Regions from separate parts of the Streptomyces sp. NPDC021749 genome, predicted to be linked through region 2. Evidence: riboswitches for the same ligand, from Rfam matches in the RefSeq annotation. Region 2 holds a riboswitch; the other holds the start of a gene.
The links. A riboswitch is a leader RNA that binds a small molecule or an ion and turns the genes downstream of it on or off. The one in region 2 is predicted to bind S-adenosylmethionine.
Positions count from the first base shown of each region.

Region 1: it holds a riboswitch for S-adenosylmethionine, as region 2 does, so the genes downstream of both, AB0G35_RS36940 (aminotransferase class V-fold PLP-dependent enzyme) here and thrC (threonine synthase) in region 2, are expected to answer to the same signal.

Region 1 covers NZ_JBFACE010000087.1:6,637-9,932, reverse strand. Annotated here, with positions in the region: gene AB0G35_RS36940 (aminotransferase class V-fold PLP-dependent enzyme) at 1-1,125, opposite strand, end outside; SAM riboswitch class IV at 1,317-1,434, opposite strand; gene trpD (anthranilate phosphoribosyltransferase) at 1,527-2,591, opposite strand; gene AB0G35_RS36930 (ubiquinol-cytochrome c reductase cytochrome b subunit) at 2,733-3,296, opposite strand, start outside.
Region 2 covers NZ_JBFACE010000017.1:134,493-137,788, reverse strand. Annotated here, with positions in the region: gene thrC (threonine synthase) at 1-1,234, opposite strand, end outside; SAM riboswitch class I at 1,252-1,397, opposite strand; gene AB0G35_RS19225 (glucosyl-3-phosphoglycerate synthase) at 1,584-2,546, shown strand; gene AB0G35_RS19220 (trehalose-6-phosphate synthase) at 2,594-3,296, shown strand, end outside.

The DNA of each region.
Region 1 (3,296 bases), on a different contig from region 2:
GTTCCAGCCGTCCACCACGAAGGAGATCACGCCGACGCGCGGGGCGTCGTCGCCGAAGAGGGAGAGGACGCGCACCTCGGGGACCTCGGCCAGCCCCGCGCGGACCCGCGCGATCAGCTCCTGTTCGCGGGCGACGAGTGTGTCGAAGCCCGCCTCGGTGAGCGCCTTGCAGGCGGAGGCGATGGCGTAGGCGCCGATGACGTTGGGCGAGCCGGCCTCGTGGCGGGCGGCCGTGGTGTGCCATTCGACGTCGACGCCGCCGTCCGGGCGCCGCGAGACCGTGCGGCTGGCGCCGCCGCCCGCCAGGTACGGGTCGGCGTCCTGCAGCCAGTCCGCACGGCCGGCCAGAACACCGGCGCCGAACGGCGCGTACAGCTTGTGGCCGGAGAAGGCGACCCAGTCGACGTCGAGTTCGGCGAGGTCGACGGGGTGGTGCGGGGCGAGCTGCGCGGCGTCGAGGACGATCCGGGCGCCGTGCGCATGCGCCGCGGCGGCCAGTTCGCGGACCGGCCACAGTTCGCCGGTGACGTTGGAGGCGCCGGTGACGCAGACCAGGGCCGGGCCGTAGGGCTCGCGGTCGGCGAGGGCTCGCTCCAGGGTTGCGACGGCCTGCGCCGGGGTGCGCGGGGCGTTGAGGTAGGTGACCGTCAGGTCGGCGCGCTGTTCCCAGGGCAGCAGCGAGGCGTGGTGCTCGGTCTCGAAGACGAATACCCGGGTGTTCTGCGGGAGTACGGCGGCGAGGAGGTTGAGCGAGTCGGTGGTGGAGCGGGTGAAGACCACTTGGTCGCCTTCCCGTCGCCCCTCACCGGCCTTGCCCGACGGGTCTTCGCCCGGGCCTCCTTCGATACGGCAGCCGAGGAAGTCGGCAACCGTGCGGCGGGCGTTCTCGAAGAGGTCGGTGGAGAGCTGCGAGAGGTATCCGGCGCCGCGGTGCACGCTGCCGTAGTAGGGGGCGTAGGCGGCCACGTCGTCCCAGACCCGCTGCAGTGCCGGGGCGCTGGCGGCGTAGTCCAGCGCGGCGTAGTCGACCTCGCCGCCGGTCACGAGCGGGACCCGGACGTCCCGGCCGAGGACCGGCAGCGGGGCGCAGACGGAGCGGTCGGCGGCAACGGCGGAAACGGACATGGCGAACTCCCGTGAGGCGTGAGCGAATTCGCTGCGGGGCAGGGCGCGGCGGCGCTTTCGGGTGTGCGGAAGCGCGCGGCGCGGGGCGCAGCGTGAAAGGAAAAAAGGGGTGCGGAAAAGGGGCCTTGGGGCCCTATCGCATTCGCTGATTCACGGAAGTTCTCCCTCGGGGACCAGGATCCCTGGCGAGGGATCCGCGCTTGCCGCAGACCTCGCTGACTGCGGCCTGGTCATCACCCGGGGCACCCCGCCACGGAAGGAGGGTTGCCGGACAGCGGGCCGGGGCCTGTGTCGCTGTCACTCGTGACCTGCGCAGCATCATGCCACAAGAGCGTTTACGCGCAAGGGCCCGGTCCATATGACGGACCGGGCCCCGCGTCACACCCTGCGTCACCGACCGCTCAGGCGTTGCTGGCGGCCACCCAGCGCTCCAGCGCCCGCTTGGCCGCGCCCGAGTCGATCGAGGCGGCGGCCCGCTCGATGCCGCGCCGGATCTGCTCGGCCAGCGGGGCGTCCGACGGCTCCAGCGCGGCGAGTGCGGCCGCGGAGTTCAGCAGCACCGCGTCGCGGACCGGGCCGGTCTCGCCGTCCAGCAGCCGGCGGGCGACGTCCGCGTTGTACGAGGCGTCGGCGCCGCGCAGCGCCTCGACGGGGACGAGGGGGATGCCGACGTCGCGGGGGTCGAAGGCCTCCTCGCGGACCGTGCCGTCGCGCACGATCCAGACCCGCGAGGTGGCGGTGGTGGTCAGCTCGTCGAGGCCGTCGTCGCCGCGGAAGACCAGGGCGGAGGAGCCGCGCTCGGCGAGCACGCCGGCCAGGATGGGCGCCATCCGGGCGTCCGCGACGCCGGTGGCCTGGGCCTTCACCCGGGCGGGGTTGGTCAGCGGGCCGAGCACGTTGAACGTGGTGCGGATGCCGAGCTGGCCGCGGGCGTTGGCGACGTGCCGGAGGGAGGGGTGGAACTTCACCGCGAAGCAGAAGGTGATGCCGGCCTCCTGGGCGACCTCGGTGACCCGCTGCGGGGTGAGGTCGAGGTTGACGCCGAGCTTCTCCAGGACGTCGGAGGCGCCGCTGGCGGAGGACGCGGCGCGGTTGCCGTGCTTGACGACCTTGGCGCCGGTGCCGGCGACGACGATCGAGGACATGGTGGAGATGTTGACGGTCTTGGCGCCGTCGCCGCCGGTGCCGACGATGTCGACGCTGGGGCCCGGCACCTCGATCAGCCGGGCGTGCTCGTACATCGTCCGGACCAGTCCGGAGATCTCCGCGACGGTCTCGCCCTTGGCGCGCAGGGCCACCGCGAATCCGGCGATCTGGGCGTCGCTGGCCTCGCCCCGCATGATCCTGTCCATCGCCCAGGCGGTGTCGTCGGCGGTGAGGTCGCGGCCGTCGAGCAGGGCGTTCAGGAGGCCCGGCCAGGTGTGGGCCGCCACGCTGTCGCCGCCTGCCGGGGTCACAACGTTCATGGTCCACGCTCCTGGTGTCTGTCCTGCTTATGCCGTTCACCCTATCGAGACGGACGGCACGCCGGAGGGCCCCGTCCGACGTGCGGACGGGGCCCTCTGGGTGGCGTACTACCTACGGTGCGCTACGAGGCGCGCGAGTGATCAGTGGTGGCCGTGGCCGCTGGTGATCTCCCGGTACTCCTCGACCGTGGGCTTGGGGATGACGTTGTCCTCGCCGTAGTAGCTCTTGGAGAGCTTGGCGCGGAGCTTCTGCGACCGCTTGATCTTGCGGCGGACGCCGTTCTCGTCGACCTCCGGGCCCAGCTCGAACGGCTCGGGCTGCTCGTGCTGCGTCAGGAAGTGCAGCTGCTCCTGGTTGAGCGGCTCGTGGACCTCGATGAACTCACCGTGCGGCAGGCGCTTGATGATGCCGGACTCGCGGCCGTGCAGCACCTTGTCCTTGTCGCGCCGCTGCAGACCCAGGCAGATCCGCTTGGTGGCGATGAAGGCCAGCACCGGGCCGACGAAGAACGCGATCCGGACGAACCAGGTGATCGAGTTGATCGACAGGTGGAAGTGGGTGGCCCACAGGTCGTTACCGCCACCGATCAGCATCACGAAGTACGCGACCAGCCAGGCCACACCGAAACCGGTGCGGGTGGGCACGTTGCGCGGGCGGTCCAGGATGTGGTGCTCGCGCTTGTCACCGCGGACCCAGGACTCGAC
Region 2 (3,296 bases):
GCCCGGTGGTCGGCGCGACCGCGTCCAGCGTCTTCAGGCCGTCACCCGTATTGAGGACAACGGTGGTCAGCGCCGGGTCGAGCAGCCCCTCCTCGATGAGCTTCCTGGTCACACCGACGGTCACCCCGCCCGCGGTCTCCGCGAAGATGCCCTCCGTCCGGGCCAGCAGCTTGATCGCGTCCACGACCTGCTCGTCGTCGACGTCCTCCACCGCACCGCCGGTACGGCGCGCGATGTCCAGTACGTACGGACCGTCCGCCGGGTTGCCGATCGCCAGCGACTTGGCGATGGTGTTCGGCTTCTGCGGGCGCACGACGTCATGCCCGGCCTTGAAGGCCGTCGACACCGGCGAGCAGCCCTCCGCCTGGGCACCGAAGATCTTGTACGGCTTGTCCTCGACCAGCCCGAGGGCGATCAGCTCCTTGAGGCCCTTGTCGATCTTCGTCAGCTGGGAGCCGGACGCGATCGGGATGACGATCTGGTCCGGCAGCTGCCAGCCGAGCTGCTCGCAGATCTCGTAGGCAAGGGTCTTGGAACCCTCGCCGTAGTAGGGCCGCAGGTTGACGTTGACGAAGCCCCAGCCCTCGCCGAGCGGGTCGCCGATGAGCTCCGAGCAGAAGCGGTTGACGTCGTCGTAGTTGCCCTCGATGCCGACCAGGTCACCGCCGTAGATCGCGGCCATGACGACCTTGCCGGCCTCCAGGTCGTGCGGGATGAAGACGCAGGACTTGAAGCCCGCGCGGCGCGCCGCGGCGCCGACCGCACCGGCGAGGTTGCCGGTCGAGGAGCAGGACAGGGTCGTGAAGCCGAAGGCGCGGGCGGCCTCGACGGCGATCGCGACGACGCGGTCCTTGAAGGAGTGGGTCGGGTTGCCGGAGTCGTCCTTGACGTACAGGCCGCCGGTGACGCCGAGCTCGGCGGCGAGCCGGTCGGCCTTGACGAGCTTGGTGAAGCCGGGGTTGAGGTTCGGCTTCTCGGCCACGTCGGCGGGGACCGGGAGCAGCGGGGCGTAGCGCCAGATGTTGTCCGGGCCGGCCTCGATCTGCTTCCTCAGGGCCTCAGGGTCGCCGCTCGGCAGGTCGTAGGCGACTTCGAGCGGCCCGAAACAGCTGGCACAGGCGAAGATCGGGCCGAGGTCGAAGCGCTCACCGCACTCCCGGCAGGACAACGCGACGGCGGGGCCCAGAGCGACGGGAGTGGGGTTTGCGGTGGTTTCGGTGACTTGCACAGCCATGGAGGCGAGGCCCTTTCTCCTCATCTTCCTCGCGGCGCATCTCGTCGCGAGACGGATTTGGCACCTTCCCTAGCCGGGAGCCTCGGCGCGCTGGACGCGGAGACCGACTGGAGGGTTGCCGGGGCTTCAACGGGCCGTATCCCTCTGCCCCTCTGGATGAGCGGTATGGCGCTGGGACGAAACCCAGGCGTTTGTCGCGTGGCGACCCCGGCATGCGAGGGTCATCCGCGTTGTTCAAGACTGTAACCGAAGGCACTGACAGTTGAGATAGTCGTCCGAACCGCGAGATGGATCACACGATGGACCACATAGCGACCGCTGCACCGGCGGCCACCGAGGAGTCGTAAACGTGCTGGAAGAGGTGGAGCGCTGGCTGCGCAGTCGCTCGTGGTCGGCTGCCGATCGCCCATTGGAGCAGCTGCTGGCGGCCAAGCGCCAGACGGGCCGTACGGTCAGTGTCGTCCTGCCCGCGCTGGACGAGGAGGCCACGGTCGGCGCGATCGTGGCGACGATCCGTGCCGAGCTGATGACCGACGCCGTCCCGCTGGTCGACGAGCTGGTGGTGCTGGATTCCGGGTCCACGGACCGGACGGCCGACGTCGCGGCGGCGGCCGGTGCCAAGGTCGTCCACCGTGACGCGGTGCTGCCGCGGCTCCCCGTCGTCCCCGGCAAGGGCGAGGTGCTGTGGCGCTCGCTTCTCGCGACCACCGGCGACATCGTCTGCTTCGTCGACGCCGATCTGCGCGAGTTCTCCGCGACCTTCGTCGCCGGGATCGTCGGGCCGCTGCTGACCGATCCGGACCTGCAGTTCGTCAAGGCGATGTACGACCGCCCGCTGGAGACCGGGGGCGAGGGTGCGGGGCCGGGCCAGGGCGGCCGGGTCACCGAACTCGTCGCCCGTCCGCTGCTCAACCTCCACTGGCCGCAGCTGGCCGGCTTCGTCCAGCCGCTGGGCGGCGAGTACGCGGCCCGCCGTTCGCTGCTGGAGCGGCTGCCCTTCCCGGTCGGCTACGGCGTCGAGCTGGGCCTGCTCGTCGACGCACTGCACACCGTCGGCCTGGACGCCCTCGCCCAGGTGGACGTCGGCGTACGCAAGCACCGCCATCAGGACGGCCAGGCCCTCGGCAGGATGGCCGCCGCGATCTACCGCACCGCCCAACTCCGCCTGGCCCGCGGCCACTTGGTGCGGCCCCGGCTCACCCAGTTCGACCGCGGCGAGGCGGGCTTCGTGCCCCGGACCACGGACGTGGACACCGAGGAACGGCCGCCCATGACCGACATCCCGGAATACGCGGCCAGGCGGGCGGCCTGACCCGCGTCGCACGTTTGCACGGATCTGTCACTGGTTAATCTCGCGACATGGTCTCCGAGCGCAGTGTGGGCAACGCAGGTGCCGAGGTTCTCGTCGCGTCCAACCGCGGACCGGTCTCGTACGCCGTGGGGGAGGGCGGGGCGCTGACCGCGAAGCGGGGCGGGGGCGGGCTGGTGTCGGGGCTGTCGGCGATCGGTCCCGAGACGGACGCGGTGTGGGTGTGTGCCGCGCTCGGTGAGGGCGACCGGGAGAAGGTGCGGCGGACCGGCGACGTGCTGGACCGGGCCGACACCGGCGGACAGCGCGTCCGGATGCTGGACATTCCGTCCCATGTGCACGCCGACGCCTACAACGGCATCGCCAACTCGGTGCTGTGGTTCGTCCACCACATGCTCTACCAGACGCCGCTGGAACCGGTCTTCGACGCGGAGTTCCGGCGCCAGTGGGGGGCGTACGAGGCGTACAACCACGCCTTCGCGCAGGCGCTCGCCGGCGAGGCGGGCCGGGGCGCGGCGGTGCTGGTGCAGGACTACCACCTGGCGCTGGTGCCCGGGATGCTGCGGGCGCTGCGGCCGGACCTGAAGATCGCGCACTTCTCGCACACCCCCTGGGCGCCGCCGGAGTACTTCCGGATGCTGCCGGACGGGATCGCCGAGCAGCTGCTGCGCGGGATGACGGGCGCCGACCAGCTGGGGTTCCTGACGCACCGCTGGGCGGACGCGTTCAGCGCGTGCTGCGCCGAGGTGCTGG